Regions from separate parts of the Massilia sp. LjRoot122 genome, predicted to be linked through region 1. Evidence: riboswitches for the same ligand, from Rfam matches in the RefSeq annotation. Region 1 holds a riboswitch; each other region holds the start of a gene.
What was found. A riboswitch is a leader RNA that binds a small molecule or an ion and turns the genes downstream of it on or off. The one in region 1 is predicted to bind thiamine pyrophosphate.
Positions count from the first base shown of each region.

Region 1 (5,705 bases):
CTGGCGCTCTTGTGGCGGTACTGCACCATCGAGGCGCCGGCCATCAGGGCCAGGTCGGTGACCCTGAGCAGGCGTTCGGTATCGTCCCAGTCGGGTGTGACCAGGTACAGGCCGCGTAGGAAGTGCTTTTTCAAAGTGGTCCTTTCAGTGCGCTCGATGGGCTCAGTGGGCTCAGTGGGTATGGAGGATGCGACGCGGGATACGCTGCCCCGGTCCGATCCAGAAGGCGTGCGCCAGCGCCTGGTGGCAGTAGTCCTGGGCATGTTCGAGCGCCTGCTCGACAGGGTCGCCGAAGGCCAGGCGCGCCGCGATGGCCGCGGCCAGGGTGCAGCCGCTGCCGTGGTAGCTGTGCGGCAGGCGCGGCATGCGCCAGGCGCGCTGCTCGACCCCGTCGCGCAGCCAGCGGTTGACGATGATGTCGCCATCGCCGTGACCGCCCGTGACCATCACGTGCTCGCAGGGCACGGCGCCCAGCGCCCGGGCTTCCGGCAGGTTCGGCACCAGCACGGTGGCCAGCGGCAGCAGCTCGGCCAGCGCGGCGACGGCGTCGCCCTTGCCGAGCGCATCGCCATGGCCGCTGGCAAGCACCGGGTCGAGCACCACCGGCAGGCTTGGGTCGGCGGCGCGCAGCCGGCGCAGCAGCCGGGCGATGGCGGCCGCGTTCTCACGGCTGCCGGGAATGCCGATCTTGACCGCATCGATGCTGAAGGAATCGATCAGGATGTCGGCCTGGCGCACCATCAGGCTTGTGTCGACCGGCTGCACCTCGTGTACCCGGTTGTTGTCCTGCACGGTCAGCGCCGTCGCCACCGGCAGCGCATGGCCGCCGAGCGCGCCGATGGCGGCGATGTCCGCCGCCAGCCCGGCCCCGCCGCCGGGATCGAGCCCGGCGAACACGAGAACGGTGGGCACCATCACGCGCGAGTTGCCGTGACCTGACCCTCGACCGGCGACGAAGGCGAAGCGGCGAAGCGCTTCGGCATGCGGCCGGCCAGGTGCGCTTCGCGCCCGGCGATGACGGCATGCCGCATCGCGCGCGCCATGCGCACCGGATCGCCCGCCGCGGCGATCGCGGTGTTCATCAGCACGCCGTCGCAGCCGAGCTCCATCGCGATGGCGGCATCCGAAGCCGTGCCGACGCCGGCATCGACCAGCACCGGCACGCTCGCGCTCTCGATGATGAGCTTCAGGTTCCAGGGATTGAGGATGCCCATGCCCGAGCCGATGAGCGAGGCCAGCGGCATCACGGCCACGCAGCCGATCTCCTGCAGGATGCGCGCCTGCACCGGGTCGTCGCTGCAATAGACCATGACGTCGAAGCCGTCGCGCACCAGGGTCTCGGCGGCCTTGATCGTCTCGGGCATCTGCGGGAACAGGGTCTTCTCGTCGCCCAGCACTTCCAGCTTGACGAGCTTGCGCCCGCCCAGCAGTTCGCGCGCCATCTGCAGGGTGTACACCGCGTCCTTGGCCGTGTAGCAGCCGGCGGTATTCGGCAGGATGGTGAATTCGTCGGGCGGCAGCACGTCGAGCAGGCTAGGGGCATGCGGATCCTGGCCGATGTTCACGCGCCGGATCGCCACTGTGACGATCTCGGCGCCCGCCGCCAGCGTCGCCTCGCGCGTCTGTGCCAGGTCGCGGTATTTGCCGCTGCCGACCAGCAGGCGCGAGCCATACTGGCGGCCGGCGATGGTGAGGCAGTCTTGTTCAGTCATTGCATTCATGTTCAGTCTCCTTCTTATCCGCCGCCGATGGCGCGCACGATGTCGACCCGGTCGCGGGCCTGCAAGCGGTGATGCGGCCACTGCGCGCGCGGCACCACTTCGCGGTTGACCGCGACCGCCACCGCCTGCTCCGCCACGCCGAGCCGGCCGGTCAGGTCCTGCAGCGAGTGCCCGATGGGCAGGCAGTAGGGCGCGCCGTTCAGTTCGATCTCCGTCATCAGACCTCCCGGTACAGTTTCGCGCCGCCGCGCACGAACTCGATCGCCTTCTCTTCCATGCCCTTGGCCAGCGCGGCCTGCTCGCCCACGCCCTGGTTGGCCGCGTACTCGCGCACTTCCTGCGTGATCTTCATGGAGCAGAAGTGCGGACCGCACATCGAGCAGAAATGGGCTACCTTGGCGGAATCCTTGGGCAGGGTCTCGTCGTGGAAGGAACGCGCCTTGTCCGGGTCGAGGCCGAGGTTGAACTGGTCTTCCCAGCGGAACTCGAAGCGCGCTTTCGACAAGGCGTTGTCGCGCATCTGGGCGCCCGGATGGCCCTTGGCCAGGTCGGCCGCATGGGCGGCGATCTTGTAGGTGATGATGCCGTCCTTGACGTCCGCCTTGTCCGGCAGGCCCAGGTGCTCCTTGGGCGTGACGTAGCACAGCATGGCGGTGCCGTACCAGCCGATGGTGGCGGCGCCGATGCCCGAGGTGATGTGGTCGTAGCCCGGCGCGATGTCGGTGGTCAGCGGCCCCAGAGTGTAGAACGGCGCTTCGCTGCACTGCTCCAGCTGCAGGTCCATGTTCTCCTTGATCAGGTGCAGCGGCACGTGGCCGGGCCCTTCGATCATGGTTTGCACGTCGTGCTTCCAGGCGATCTGGGTGAGCTCCCCGAGCGTCTTCAGCTCGGCCAGCTGGGCTTCGTCGTTGGCGTCGTAGATCGAGCCCGGACGCAGGCCGTCGCCCAGGCTGAAGGACACGTCGTAGGCCTTCATGATCTCGCAGATCTCTTCGAAATGCGTGTACAGGAAGGATTCCTTGTGGTGGGCCAGGCACCACTTGGCCATGATGGAACCGCCGCGCGACACGATGCCGGTCAGGCGTTTGGCCGTCATCGGCACGTAGGCCAGGCGCACGCCGGCATGGATGGTGAAGTAGTCGACGCCCTGCTCCGCCTGCTCGATCAGGGTATCGCGGTAGATCTCCCAGCTGAGGTCCTCGGCCTTGCCGCCGACCTTTTCCAGCGCCTGGTAGAGCGGCACCGTCCCGATCGGCACCGGCGAGTTCCGGATGATCCACTCGCGCGTCTCGTGGATGTGCTTGCCGGTCGAGAGGTCCATCACGTTGTCGGCGCCCCAGCGGATCGCCCAGGTCATCTTTTCCACTTCCTCGCCGATCGACGAAGTCACGGCCGAGTTGCCGATGTTGGCGTTGATCTTCACCAGGAAGTTGCGGCCGATGATCATCGGCTCGCTTTCCGGATGGTTGATGTTGGCCGGGATGATGGCACGGCCGCGGGCGATCTCTTCGCGCACGAATTCCGGCGTGATCTCGCAGGGGATGCTGGCGCCGAAGGACTGGCCCGGATGCTGGCGCGCCAGCAGGCCGGCCATGCGCTCGCCCACCGGGCCCGACTCGACGAGCGAAGCCAGGTATTCCTTGCGGCGCAGGTTTTCGCGCAGGGCGACGAATTCCATCTCGGGCGTGACGATGCCCTGGCGCGCATAGTGCATCTGGGTGACGTTGCGCCCGGCACGCGCACGGCGCGGGGTGCGCTGCAGCTCGAAGCGCAGTGCCGCAAGCGCCGGGTCGGCCAGGCGTGCCTTGCCGTAGTCGGAGGTGGGGCCGGCCAGCTCCTCGGTATCGCCGCGCTCGACGATCCAGGGCAGACGCGGCGTAGCCAGGCCGCGGCGCACGTCGATGCTGGCCGTCGGATCCGTGTACGGGCCCGAGGTGTCGTACACGAACAGCGGTGGATTCGGCTCGCCGCCGAAGCTGTCGGGCGTGGGCGACTGGCTGATTTCGCGCATCGGCACGCGGATGTCGGGTCGGCTGCCTTCGATGTAGACCTTGCGCGAGTTGGGGAAGGGTTCGATGGCGGCGCTGTCGACCATGGCGGTCGCGGCGTCGAACTTCAGTGGTGCATTCATGTGGCTCCTTGTTGAGGAGCCAGCAAAGGAGGCGCAGACGGCAAGCGCGTGCGGACACGGCCGATGTCTTTGAAGCTTCCCTTCGCTGGCATTATCCAGATCAGGTTCAGAGGGTATTTCTCACCCGCCGGACGCTTCGCGCGCCGGCAGGACCCCTAGCGTGTGCTGCCCGTCGGCAGCGAGCGGATTATAGCCCCATGTTTATTTATATGTAAAGATTATCGATCCATAACCACAGCATATGGACGAAGTTGACTGACCGTGGGCTTGGCCGAACGCACCGGCTGGCTCCTACTCTATAATGGTCGTTTTCGAACGTTAACTATCGACCATCGCCACCACATCATGGAATTAGCCAAGTCTTTCGAGCCTGCCGACATTGAACAATACTGGCGCACCGAATGGGAGCAGCGCGGTTACTTCGCCGCCAGCATGGAAGACGGCAAGCCGTCGTTCAGCATCCAGCTGCCGCCGCCGAACGTGACGGGCACCCTGCACATGGGTCACGCCTTCAACCAGACCGTCATGGACGGCCTGACCCGCTACTACCGCATGCGCGGCTACAACACCGCCTGGATCCCGGGCACTGACCACGCCGGCATCGCCACCCAGATCGTGGTGGAGCGCCAGCTCGACGCCCAGAAGATCTCGCGCCACGACCTGGGCCGCGAAGCCTTCGTCGAGAAGGTCTGGGAGTGGAAGGAAAAGTCGGGCAACACCATCACCGGCCAGATGCGCCGCATGGGCACCTCGCCCGACTGGCAGCGCGAGTACTTCACGATGGACGAGACCCGCTCGAAGGTCGTCTCGGAAGTCTTCGTGCGCCTGTTCGAACAGGGCCTGATCTACCGCGGCAAGCGCCTGGTCAACTGGGACCCGGTGCTGGGCACGGCGGTGTCGGATCTGGAAGTCGACTCGCAGGAAGAAGACGGCTCGATGTGGTACATCAAGTACCCGCTGGCGGACGGCTCGGGCCACCTGACCGTCGCCACCACCCGTCCTGAAACCATGCTGGGCGACGTCGCCGTGGCGGTCGATCCGACCGACGAGCGCTATGCCCATCTGCACGGCAAGCTGCTCACCCTGCCCCTGACAGGCCGCCAGATCCCGGTGATCGCGGACAGCTACGTGGACAAGGAATTCGGCACCGGCTGCGTGAAGATCACCCCGGCCCACGACTTCAACGACTACGCGGTGGGCCAGCGCGCCAGCCTGGCGCCGATCAACATTTTCACGCTCGACGCCAAGATCAACGAGAACGGCCCGAGCCAGTACCAGGGCCTGGACCGCTTCGCCGCGCGCAAGCAGATCGTCGCCGACCTCGAAGCCCAAGGCCTGCTCGAGCAGGTCAAGCCGCACAAGCTGATGGTGCCGCGCGGCGACCGCACCGGCGTCGTCATCGAGCCGATGCTGACCGACCAGTGGTTCGTCGCCATGAGCAAGCCGGCGCCGGAAGGGACCTTCAATCCGGGCAAGTCGATCACCGACGTGGCGCTGGAAAAGGTCGCCAACGGCGAAATCAAGTTCGTGCCCGAGAACTGGACCACCACCTACAACCAGTGGCTGGGCAACATCCAGGACTGGTGCATCTCGCGCCAGCTGTGGTGGGGCCACCGCATCCCCGCCTGGTACGACGACGAAGGCAATATCGTGGTCGCCCGCGATGAAGAAGAAGCCAAGGCCAAGGCTGCCGCGCAAGGCATCACGGGCGCGCTGCGCCGCGACGACGACGTGCTCGACACCTGGTTCTCGTCGGCCCTGGTGCCCTTCTCGACCATGGGCTGGCCTGAGCAGACCAAAGACATGCAGCACTTCCTGCCGTCCTCGGTGCTGGTGACCGGCTTCGACATCAT
Region 1 is NZ_CAXUPB020000001.1:4,671,565-4,677,269, forward strand. Features, by position in the region: gene thiE (thiamine phosphate synthase) at 1-134, opposite strand, end outside; gene thiD (bifunctional hydroxymethylpyrimidine kinase/phosphomethylpyrimidine kinase) at 172-915, opposite strand; gene ACSQ25_RS20515 (thiazole synthase) at 915-1,721, opposite strand; gene thiS (sulfur carrier protein ThiS) at 1,736-1,939, opposite strand; gene thiC (phosphomethylpyrimidine synthase ThiC) at 1,939-3,852, opposite strand; TPP riboswitch at 3,913-4,019, opposite strand; gene ACSQ25_RS20530 (valine--tRNA ligase) at 4,198-5,705, shown strand, end outside.

Region 2 (5,705 bases), 2.8 Mb from region 1:
TGATGCAGAACGTGGGCCTGCAGGTCGCCTTCCAGGTGGCCGAGGGCCTCTGCGGCGGCAAGGTGCCGGGTTCGGGGACCTTCGGGGTCGAACTGTTCGCAGCCAGCCGCCAGCTGTCGGCGGTGATCGCCCGGCATTGGGACTTCCCCGCCGAGGTGGTCGAGGCAATCGCCTGGGCGGGCGACCCGGACGGGCCGCAGCTGGCCCAGGCCCTGGCCCAGGGCGACCGCATCGCCAAGCTGCGCCTGCTGCTCGACGCCAGCGTGATCGAAGACGACGACAGCTTCGTCACCGACGGATTGAACGGCTTCCAGCGCCGCTGCCTGGGCAAGCTGGCCGAGCTGACGGATTGAGGACGCCTGCCACGGCAAGCGTGGCAGGCAAAGCGCGTCAGAAGTCGAACTGCGCCGACACCCGGAAGGTCCGCGGTGCGCCCGGCAGCAGGTAGCCGCCCAGCGACTGCGTCACGTCGCGCCAGTAGAACTTGTCGAACACATTGTCCACGCGCGCGCGCAAGATGGTGTGCATGCCGCCCACCTTCAGTGCATACGAGGCGCCCAGCGCGGCCACGTGGTAGCCCGGGACGATGGCGCGGTTGGCCGGGTCGAAGGCCTTGCTGCCCGAGTACTGCCAGGTCGCGTCGAGCTTCAGGCCGGCCACTGCCGGCACCGCATACTCCACCCAGGCGGTCGAACGCAATTCCGGCACGTTGGTCACGCGCTTGCCTTCCACGCTGGCGTCGCCGGTGCCGGTCTGCTCCGCGTCGAGCGCCATCACCGACAGGCTGTAGTTCAGGTCGGGATTGAGCTTGCCCTGGGCCGCCAGTTCGACGCCGCGGTGGCGCTGCTGGCCGGCGCGCACGAACAGGTTGGCGCCATTCACGTACTCCAGGCCCTGGCGGATGTCGAAGGCGGCGGCCGACAGCATCACGGCCTGGTTGACGATGCCCTTGACGCCCAGCTCCACCTGCTTCGAGCGGCTCGGCGGCAGCACGCTGTCTTCGTTGGCGGTGCCCATCTCGGCGATGCCGCCGTGCTGCAGGCCGTGGCTCAGCGAGCCGTAGACGCTCCAGTCGCGCGCCGGCTTGTAGACCAGGGCCACGCTCGGCAGCACGAAGCTGTCATCAGCGTGCACCCAGCCCTGTTCGATCTCGGCCAGTTCGTCGCGCTTGAGCTTCACCCAGCGCAGGCCGGTGTGCAGCGTGAGGCCTTCCGACAGCGTGGCCACGTCCTGCACGAACAGCGCGCCTTCGCGGTCGTTGCGGCGCTCCATCACCGGACCGGTGCGCGGATTGCCCGGCGCCGGATCGACGACCAGCTTGTTCCAGATGTTGCTGTAGCCGGCGTAGTCGTAGACATAGGTGCCGAAGCTGTCGTGGCGCTCCGACATCGCCGCGCCGACAGTCAGCTGGTGGCGCACGGCGCCCGTGGCGAAGCGGCCCTGCAGCATGGCCTGCGCGCCCCACGGCGTCTTGCGCTCGCCGACGCTCTGGTAATCGTAGACGTCGTAGTCGCCGTTCGAGCAGTAGCCCGGATAGAAGCCGTCGCCCTCGTTGCTGCAGCCGTAGGGGAAGGCGGTGTAGTCGTCGCGCTTGAACCAGTGCTTGTTGGCGTTGACGGTCGCGGTCCAGTCGGGATTGAGGCGGTATTCGAAGCGCAGCCCCAGGTTGCTGCTGTCGGTCTCGACCGGCTTGGTCCAGGGCTGGTCGTTCAGCAGGGTCTTGGGCGAAATGCCGGTCGGCAGGACTTCGTTGCGCAGCAGCTGGTAGCCCGGCGCGGTGATTTGCGACTTGTGCTGGTGGTCCAGGTCCAGCTGCAGTAGGGCGTTCGGGCTGATCTGCCAGTCGAAGGCGCCCGACACGAACTGGCGCTCGCCGTCGGCGCCGCGCACATAGGATTTGATGTCTTCGGCCGCGGCATTGATGCGGTAGCCGAAACGGCGGTCGTCGAAGCGGCCGCCCAGGTCGATCGCGCCGTGCAGGGTGCCGCGTTCGCTCACTTCCACCAGCGCCGAGCGCAGCGGCGCATTGGTCGGGCGCTTGGTGACGAAGTTGACCATGCCGCCCGGCGCCGCGACGCCGGCCTGCAGGCCGGCCAGGCCGCGCAGCACTTCGATGCGTTCCTTGTTCTCCAGCGGGATCTGGGTGTCGGCGGGGATCGCGATGCCGTCCTTGCGGTAGCTGCTGGCGTTGTCGAGGGCGAAACCGCGGATCGAGAACTGCTCGGCATAGCCGACCGCGTTGTAGGCATCGCCGACCGAGGCGTCGAAGCGCGCGGCGTCGCTCACGTTGCGAATCGACAGGTCCAGCATCTGGGTGCGGTTGATGGCGGTGATCGAGGCCGGGGTGTCGAGCAGCGGCGACTCGGAGAAACCACCGATGCTGGCGCGGTCGCTGGCGACCCAGCGGCTGCCGGTGACCACCACCGAGGCGACGCCTTCGGTTTGCTGTGCGGATGCGGTAAGGGAGAAGGCCTGCAGGATGGCGCAGGCAAGAACGGAGTGCTTCAGCTTGAAAGTCATGGTTTGCTCGTCTTCGCGCGCCACGGCAAAGCGGCGCGCTGCTTTTGATGAAAAAGCCGGAGCCAACGTGGGGGAAGGGCAAACAAATTGGGAACTGCGTTGCGCTTTCCTTCGCTGGCATTATCCAGATCAGGTACGAAGGGTATCTCTCACCCGGCAGCGCGACCTTGCGCGCACCAGGACCCCTAGCGAGGCGGCAGTGTACCACGGACCCGGGCGGGCGTGGTGAATGTGGCAAGGGCCGGCGGCCGCCGGCCCTGTGCTTACTTGGGCGCCAGGCTGGACACTTTCAGGTCCAGCACCTTCAGGCGCGCCACGGCGTTGCTGTTCTTCGGGTTGAGTTCCAGCGAACGGCGGTAGCTGCGCACGGCATCTTCCTTGTAGCCCGCCGCTTCCTGCGCTTCGCCCAGGCTGTCGAACAGGTTCGCATCCTCGGGCAGGAGGCGGGTGCCGAAGCTGAAGATGGCGATGGATTCGGCATGCATGCCGTCGCGCAGCAGCTCGTAGCCCCAGGAATTGATCGCGTCCGGGCCGAGCTTGAAGCTGGCGCCGCGCGCCTGCATGTCCTGGTAGAGCTCGAAGGCCTGGTCGAATCCGCGTTCGGCCAGCTGGCCGGCGAAGTTCTCGTGGGTCGGCGCCAGGCCGCTGCCGCGTTTCGCTTCCATCGTGATCATGCGCTTCGGTGCGCCGTTGGCCTCGGGCCGGTTGGCCAGGAAGGCCTGCGCTGCCTTGTCGCCTTTCAGGTAGGCGTCGAGGAAGCGATGCACGTAGCGCGCCATCCAAGCATGCGCGGCGCGGACCTCGTCCCGGTCGTAGTCGGCGAAATCGCTGGCGCGGGCGAAGCGCAGCCCGTCCGCCGCGAAGTGCTGGTGCAGCATCGGATGCATCGTGGCCACGAACACGTCGGAGTAGCTCATCCGGTTCAGCAGGCTGAAGGCCGTGCTCTTTTCGCTGCGGTTCAGGGCCTCGATCGAGCGGGGGCGCTGGGCCAGGTAGAGCAGCGGCAGCGGCAGGCGCGCCGGGGTCACGTAGGGCACCGCGGCCTTGCCGCCGTCCACGAACTGGGGGAAATAGCGGACCGAGCCGTCGATGCTGACCAGCGCCTTGATGCGGTCGTCGCGGGCGGCGGCCAGCACATTGGCCAGGCCGCCCCAGCTGAAACCCGCCACCGCGAGGCGCTCCATGTCCGCCTGCGGCAGCGCGGCGGCCTGGGCGATCAGCCAGGCGATGTCGGCCGCCTGCGTTTCCAGGCCTTCGACATCGTCCGTCATCGCACGCGTACGTGCGCCCTGCGAGGCGCTGGACAGCACGATATAGCCCTGGCTGGCCAGGTATTCGCACAGGTCGGCATTCTCGGCCGCGCTGGCGCTGAAGCTGGGCGCGTAGATCAGCACCGGGAAGCGGCCACCCCGTGCCGGCGCGTCCAGCGTTGCCAGCATCGGCTGCGCCAGCTCCCGCTGCACGGCCTCCTTGCCGATCGCCCCGGCGAACTGCGCGAGCTGCTGTGCGCTGCGGCGCTTCAGCTCGTCAGGGGAGAGGTCGAAGCCGGATTCCGTGACACTTGTTGCGAGGTAATCGCCGAAGCTGAGCGGCCGTCCGGCGCGCACGGCCGGGTACCACACCAGCACCTGCATCGGACGCGCCCGTTCGCCGCTCGCCGGCTTGCCGGTGGTGAGCGAGACACGGGTCTTGTAGACGCGCGCGTGGTCGTACTGCTTGAGCACCTTGAGGCCGACCGGAAGCGGGCCGGGTTCGGGTATCAGGGGTGTGGCCTGGGCGGCGGGCAGGGCGCAGAACAGCAGGGCGGACAACAGCGCGGATAGAAAGGCAGTCGGCAGGCGGGTCATGGCGTGTGGAGGCGTTGGCAGGGCGCCCAGTATAGGAGGGGACCCCGGCGCCATGTCTCTCCAATTCTCACCGCGGCATCCGCCGCTCCCGGACCGTGGTATCAGGCTTCGGCCGTGGCCGGCGCCGTCGCCGTGCGCGCCTGCGCGCTGGCTGCCGGCACCATGTGGCGCAGCATCGTGCTGCGGGTGGAGTCGCCGATGGCGCGCCAGAACTCGCGGCGCTGGGCGGCGCGCTTGCGGTGCTTGGACGGCATGTCGGCCAACGGCTTGAGGTAGAAGGGCAGGCGGATCAGGTAGCTGCGGCCCGGCATCTCGACGCCGCCCAGGATCTTCCAGAAGCCGTCATAGGCGTTCTCGAAGTGCTTGACGTCGACGGGATTGTAGGCGACGTGCGAGGTGCACTTGATGGCCGCCACCTGGTCGATGCCCAGCGCCTGGGCCACGCCCTGCATCGCGGCGAAGCAGAAGAAGCTCGGCGAGTTGTTGGGGAAGGCTTCCTCGAAGGCGTCGAAGGCGGCGCCGGAATCGGTCCAGCGGCCCTGGTTGCGGGTGACGAAGGGAACGGTCGGCAGGTCGACGCCCGCCAGTTGCCCGTCCACCCAGGTATAGGAGAGGCGGTGCAGGTACTTGCCGTCGGCGACCAGCGAGATGGTGAGGTCGCCCTCGGCATCGTGGCGCGGCGCCATCTCGAGGCGCAGGAGGAAAGCATGCTCGCCGCCTTCGTGCTGCGACTGATGCTGCCACAGCGTGAGCCCGCCGCCGCCGTAGACCGCCTGGTGGTAAGCGTTGCCGAAGGCGCCGTCCTCGAAACGGTAGTGCGACAGCACGCACTGCACGCGCTCGCGCGCACTCAGGTCTTTCGACAGGTAGCTGCGGTGGCTCAGGTGGTGGAACAGGTCGTCGTTGGGGGCGGCCGCGACGAAGCGGCGCACCAGGTCGAGCCGGCACAGGGCCTGGTGCTCGCGCCAGTAGCGCAGCACGCGCAGGCTGCGCACGATACTCAGCATCCACGAAGCGGGCGTGTACTGGCTGCGGCGGGCGAGCCAGCTCTTGGACAGATGAGCGAAGATCATGTGAGAGCTCCAGTCGGCAGTAAAGTTGCGGGCGCCGGGATGGCGCCTCCGTCTTTAACTTGCCCGCCGCTTGGGGACAACCAAGCGCGGGATTGCACAACAGAAATCACATTCTGCCATGCAATAGCCGTGGATGCTAACTTGTGCCTGGATACGACAGAGGGAGGGTAGTGAGGTGAAGGGAACCGCAGCAAAGGGTTGCGTTCATGGTGTCTCTCTCTTGATCGGCTTTTTGCGTCTTCTTGCGACTTTTTGTTTTCGCCTG
Region 2 is NZ_CAXUPB020000001.1:1,856,626-1,862,330, forward strand. Features, by position in the region: gene ACSQ25_RS08190 (HDOD domain-containing protein) at 1-353, shown strand, start outside; gene ACSQ25_RS08195 (TonB-dependent siderophore receptor) at 391-2,520, opposite strand; TPP riboswitch at 2,610-2,717, opposite strand; gene ACSQ25_RS08200 (CocE/NonD family hydrolase) at 2,784-4,367, opposite strand; gene ACSQ25_RS08205 (DUF535 family protein) at 4,469-5,440, opposite strand.
Region 2: linked by a shared signal. The riboswitch ahead of ACSQ25_RS08195 (TonB-dependent siderophore receptor) and the one ahead of thiC (phosphomethylpyrimidine synthase ThiC) in region 1 are both predicted to bind thiamine pyrophosphate.

Region 3 (5,705 bases), 320 kb from region 1:
CGGCAGCACGGTGGGGCCGGTGGGCGGTTCCGGCGTGGCGGGGTTGGCGTCGGTGTCGTCGTCGCCTTCCTTCAGTTCCTTCAGCTCGGCGTTGAGGACGGCGCGCATGTCGGCGCTCACTTCGACGCTGCTGAAATAGCCGGTGTCCTGGAGGCGCGACTGGAGGGCCTGCAGGGCCGCCTCGCTGTACTCGTCGCCCGGCTTGATCTTGTTCAGGTTGGTGATCACCTCGCGCGGATAGCGCTTCAGGCCGCGGATGCGCAGCTCGCCGAAGCGCATCTCCGGGCCGCTGTCGATGACCACGCGCAGCAGGGCGCGGCGCACTTCCGGATCGACGGTGGCGCTGGTCTCGACCAGGCGGGCGCGCGGGAAGCGGGTCTGGGCCACGTCGCGCAGCAGCTCGCGCTTGGCCGCTTCCCAGTCGGCCTGGCGGAAGCGTGCACCGATCGGCAGCTGCCAGCGCTGGCGCAGGGCGGCGGCGTCGAAGGGCGCGGCGCCCTTGTCGAGCTGGACGAAGCCCTGCAGCACCAGGTCGATGTCGCCGACCACGGTCGGCTGGCCCGGATCGACGATCACGCGCGCCACCGGACGGCCGCCGCCGGTATCGAGGCCGGCCGAAATCTTGGGCGAGTAATAGCCCTCGGTGGCGATGAAGGTCTTGGCCTGGGCCGGTGCTTCCTTGACCAGGCGCTGCAGCTGTTCCATGTCGACGCGCGGGTTGCCGCGCCAGCGCATCAGGTCGAGGTTATCCTCGAGCATGTTCTCGATCTGGCGCGGGGCGTCGATGCGTACCTGGTAGTCGATTCCCCGTGTGCTTTCCTGTGCGTAGACTGCGGTCGCAAATACCAGGGCGCCCATTCCCATGAAGAGGCGGGGCAGGGGACGCAGGCGGCGGGAATTCGATCTTGCAGGAAACATGGCGCTCCGTAGGGTAAGTTCATGGCAATCTTAACGGATTGGCAAAAACGGTGACGGACGCTAAGCCCAGCGGTGCGGGGTTTGCGGAGCTGACGTAGCGCCCTGTTTTATGCCAGAATTCGCGGTTTCCTCTGTCCACGAACCCGATCATGCCTACCAACGACACCGCGCTCGTCCTCTTCAGCGGCGGCCAGGATTCCACCACTTGCCTCGCCTGGGCCCTGCAGCGCTATGCGCGCGTGGAGACCATCGGCTTCGACTACGGCCAGCGCCACGCCATCGAGCTGGAAGTGCGCCCGACCCTGCTGTCCAAAATGCGCGCACTCAATCCGGACTGGGATGCCAGGCTGGGCGAGGACCACATGATCGACCTGTCCCTGATCTCCAAGATCTCGGACACGGCCCTGACCAGCAACGTGGCCATCGCGATGCAGGAGAACGGCCTGCCGAACACTTTCGTGCCGGGCCGGAACCTGCTGTTCATGACGGTGGCGGCCACGGTGGCCTACCGCCGCGGCCTGACCGTGCTGGTGGGCGGCATGTGCGAGACCGACTTCTCGGGCTATCCGGACTGCCGCGACGACACCATGAAGGCGCTGCAGGTGGCGCTGAATCTCGGCATGGCCACGCGGCTGAAGGTCGAGACCCCCCTGATGTGGATCGACAAGGCCGAGACCTGGCAGTTGGCCCAGGATTGCGGCGGCGAGGCGCTGGTGGACCTGATCCGCTTCGACACCCACACCTGCTACCTGGGCGAGCGCGGCGCCGCGCATCCATGGGGCCATGGCTGCGGCAGCTGCCCGGCCTGTGCGCTGCGGGCGCGTGGTTACGAGCAGTACGTGGCGAACAAGGCCGCCTGAGCGGCCCTTCCTATTTCGCGGTGCGCAGGAACTCGGCTTCCTGGCGCCCGTTCATCAGTTCCCACTCCGGCATGCGGTTGGCCCGCAGGATCTTGCCGGCCCTGGCATACACCAGGTACATATCGCCGGTGCCGTTCGCGCGCGGCAGGCTGTCGCGGATGTCCCTCGTGCAGCCGATGACGACCCGGGTCTTGTCCCTGGTGAAGCTCAGCACCTGCTGGGCCGCGTACTTTCCCTTGATGTCCTCGACCAGGTCGAAGGTGGCGCCGTAGACCTGCACAAGGTGGGGGATCGGCGAGCTTGAGGGCAGGGTCTCTTCCTGGGACGTGAGCATGGCAATGCGCCCGACGAAGACCAGGTCCGCCTCGTCCTTCAGCGCCAGCAACTGCGCCTTCGTCTCGGCCACAGCTTCCTGCTGCCTGCGGGCGGCTTCCTCCGGCGTGTATATCCGGCATGCCGAGGCTGGGATGGCAGTTGCGGCGCCGGCCAGGAGGAACAGTGCTGCGAGGAGGGTCTTTGCCGGAAGCGTCATGGGAGCGATGGAGGCAGAGTGTCGATGCCGCCATCATGCCCGATCCGCGCGGCGGAAAATGCGCGGAAGTTCACAGCGGCGCGCTTCGCCCCGGCAAGCGCCTCGTCGTACCCACTCAGCCCGGTTTGCGCGGCGGCTTGTTGCCCGCCTGCGGGGCCGGCTGCACGGCCGGTCCCTGGACGTGGCCCTGCACGGAACCGTTGTCGGCAAGTCCGTCGAACTGCATGCTGGCGCCGCTGCCGGCGCTCGCGTTGGCGCGCTCGGCATGCAGGTTCGCCGCGGCATGGGCATGGCCGTTGCCACCGCCGTTGCCGCGTTGCGCATCCGCCGGCTGGAAGGGATCGCGGAAGGTCTTCAGTACTTCTTCCTGCTGGCGCATGCTGCGCGCGCTTTCTTCGGTGGCGGCACGCGTCACGTCGTCCGCCAGGGCGTGGGCGGTGCGCGAGGTTTCCGGACCGTGCTGCTCGGCGACGCGGGCCAGTTCGACGTGGACCTCGGCCGCCAGGCGCGAGAGATGCTGCTGGTAGGCGCGCAGCTTGTCGGAAGCCGGCTGGGCATGGGCCGCGGCCGCACCCATGGCGTCGAAAGGACGCTCGCTCGACAGCATGCGCTTGCTGGCGCTCATGGTTTCTTCGATCATGCTCTGGCCGAGCTTGAGGTTGGCTTCGCACACGGCCTGGAAGGACCCTGTCAGGGTCTTGTTCAGGTCATTGAACCAGGCGAGCTGGGAATCCACATGGGAGCGGAGGGCGGGATTGCTGGAAGGGGAATAAGGGAACATGGAAGTCCTTGTCGGTGTCGAGCCGCATGAGGGCACGGTCCCGATGGATCGGGAGCGGCAGAAGGGCGGGTCGAGGGGGAGGCAGCGGATTGCTGCGAAGATGCAGGATCGGGAAAGCATCGAGCGAACACAGGACACTATGCGCCCCATTTGGCGCGCACGGGACGAATCGGCAGAAGTATTTGCGCGTCGTTCTCCGCAGACACATTTGGAACGAGATAGAATACTTGCGCCCTACAAGGGCAAACGCTAGGGGTCCTGCGCCGCGCGAACGCGCGCCGTGGGTGAGACATACCCTCGGAACCTGATCTGGATAATGCCAGCGAAGGGAAGCGTGGCGATGCCGGTCATGCCGCATCCAACCACTCCCTTGCCCGATCCTGCCCAGGCGCCCGAGACGCACACAAGGATCCGATGAAAGTCATTGTGCTGGGAGCCGGCGTGGTCGGCACCGCCTGCGCATGGTACTTGCGGCAGGCAGGGCATGAGGTCACCGTGCTCGATCGCCAGCCGGGACCGGCGCAGGAAACGAGCTTTGCGAATGGTTGCCAGATTTCGGTGTCGCATGCCGAGCCCTGGGCCAACCCTGCCGGCCTGCTCAAGGTCCTGCGCTCGCTCGGCCGCGAAGACGCACCGCTGCTGTTCCGCCTGCGCGCCGATCCGCTGCAATGGCGCTGGTGCCTGCAGTTCGTGCGCGAATGCCGGCCGGCGCGGGTGGCCGCCAATCTGCGCCGGATCGTCGCCATCGCCGATTACAGCCGCCGCAGCCTGCAGGCCCTGCGGGCCGAGACCGGGATCGACTACGATCACCTGGCGCGCGGCATCCTGCATGTGTATACCGACCAGCGCGAGTTCGACCGTGCCTGCCGCGCCGCGGCGGCGATGCGCGAACTGGGCTGCCCGCGCATGACGATCGACGCCGATGAGGTGCTGCGCATCGAACCCGCGCTGGCGGGAGCGCGTGTCCGGCTGGTGGGCGGCGACTTTACCGCCAGCGACGAGTCGGGCGACGTGCACGCCTTCACGAAGCAACTGGCAGCCAGGGGCGAAGCCGCGGGCATCCGCTTCCGCTACAACACGAGCGTGACGCGCCTGCTGGCCGAGGCGGGAAAGATCAGCGGCGTGGAGCTCATCGACGGCGAAGGCCGGCACGGGGTGCTGGATGCCGACGCCTTCGTCGTCGCACTCGGCAGTTTTTCGCCCGCGTTGCTGGCGCCGCTGGGCATCCGGCTGATGATCTATCCCGGCAAGGGCTACTCGGCGACCTATCCGGTCATCGACGCGGCCGCGGCGCCGACGGTGTCGCTCACCGACGACGGCCACAAACTGGTGCTATCGCGGCTCGGAGCGCGCCTGCGCGTCGCCGGAACCTGCGAGCTTGACGGCTATTCGCGTGCGCTGAACATGGTGCGCTGCGAGGCGATTACCCGGCGCGTGCGCGAACTCTTTCCCGGCGCCTGCGCTTACGAGCGTGCGCGTTACTGGGCTGGCCTGCGGCCCCTGACGCCATCGAACGTCCCCTACATCGGCGCGACGCGGTATCCGAACCTGTACCTGAATACCGGGCACGGCACGCTGGGCTGGACCATGGCCTGCGGCTCCGGGCGGGCGCTGGCCGATATCATTTCGGGGCGCAAGCCGGAGGTGCAGGTCGCCTTCACGATCCGGTAAGATGCCGGGGTCGATGCCGCATTCTCCTTCGCCATGCTACCCACCCGCCAGCCCCCGCTCATCCTGTTCCTTGCCTTTCCCGGGACGGGGCTGCTCGACCTGACCGGTCCGCAGACCGTGTTCTGGGCCGCGCAACGCCACCTGGGCGGGCGTGAGCTGCTTCCCTACGAATTGCAGACGGTGAGCCTGCACGGCGGCCCGGTGCGCACGGAAGAAGGCGTCGTGATCGATACGCTGCCGGTCTCCGCATTCGACCAGCGCGCCATCGACACCATCGTCGTGCCCGGATCCTCCGGGATCGCCGGCCTGCTGGACCAGCTGGATGCGAGCATCGCCTGGCTGCGGCAGGCAGCGCCGCGTGCGCGGCGCACCGCATCGGTATGCACCGGCGCCTTTCTGCTGGCCGAAGCCGGACTGCTGGACGGCAGGCGCGCCGCCACGCACTGGGCCATGTCGGACCTGCTGGAGCAGCGCTTCGCCTCCCTCACGGTCGACCGGGATGCCATCTTCATCCGCCAGGACCGGGTCTGGACCTCGGCCGGCGTGACCGCGGGCATCGACCTGGCGCTCGCCCTGGTCGAGGAGGATTGCGGCAGGGCCGTCGCCATGGACCTGGCGCGCGACCTGGTGGTGTTCATGAAGCGTCCCGGCGGACAGTCGCAGCACAGCGAGCTGCTGCGGGCGCAGGCGCGCGACAGCGCCGGTTTTGACGTGCTGCATGCCTGGATCCTCGACAACCTCCACAATGCCGACCTGAGCGTCGAGCTGCTGGCCGAACGCGCGCGCATGAGCGCCCGCAATTTTTCCCGGGTCTACAAAAGCAGGACCGGCCGTTCGCCGGGCAAGGCGGTCGAACTGTTCCGGGTCGAAGCGGCGCGGCGGATGCTGGAACAATCGCAGCGCAAGCTGGACCAGATCGCCCTGCAATGCGGTTTCGGCGACG
Region 3 is NZ_CAXUPB020000001.1:4,988,010-4,993,714, reverse strand. Features, by position in the region: gene ACSQ25_RS21940 (autotransporter assembly complex protein TamA) at 1-918, opposite strand, end outside; gene queC (7-cyano-7-deazaguanine synthase QueC) at 1,068-1,778, shown strand; gene ACSQ25_RS21930 (hypothetical protein) at 1,789-2,310, opposite strand; gene ACSQ25_RS21925 (phasin family protein) at 2,426-3,091, opposite strand; TPP riboswitch at 3,333-3,439, shown strand; gene ACSQ25_RS21920 (D-amino acid dehydrogenase) at 3,401-4,762, shown strand; gene ACSQ25_RS21915 (GlxA family transcriptional regulator) at 4,796-5,705, shown strand, end outside.
Region 3: linked by a shared signal. The riboswitch ahead of ACSQ25_RS21920 (D-amino acid dehydrogenase) and the one ahead of thiC (phosphomethylpyrimidine synthase ThiC) in region 1 are both predicted to bind thiamine pyrophosphate.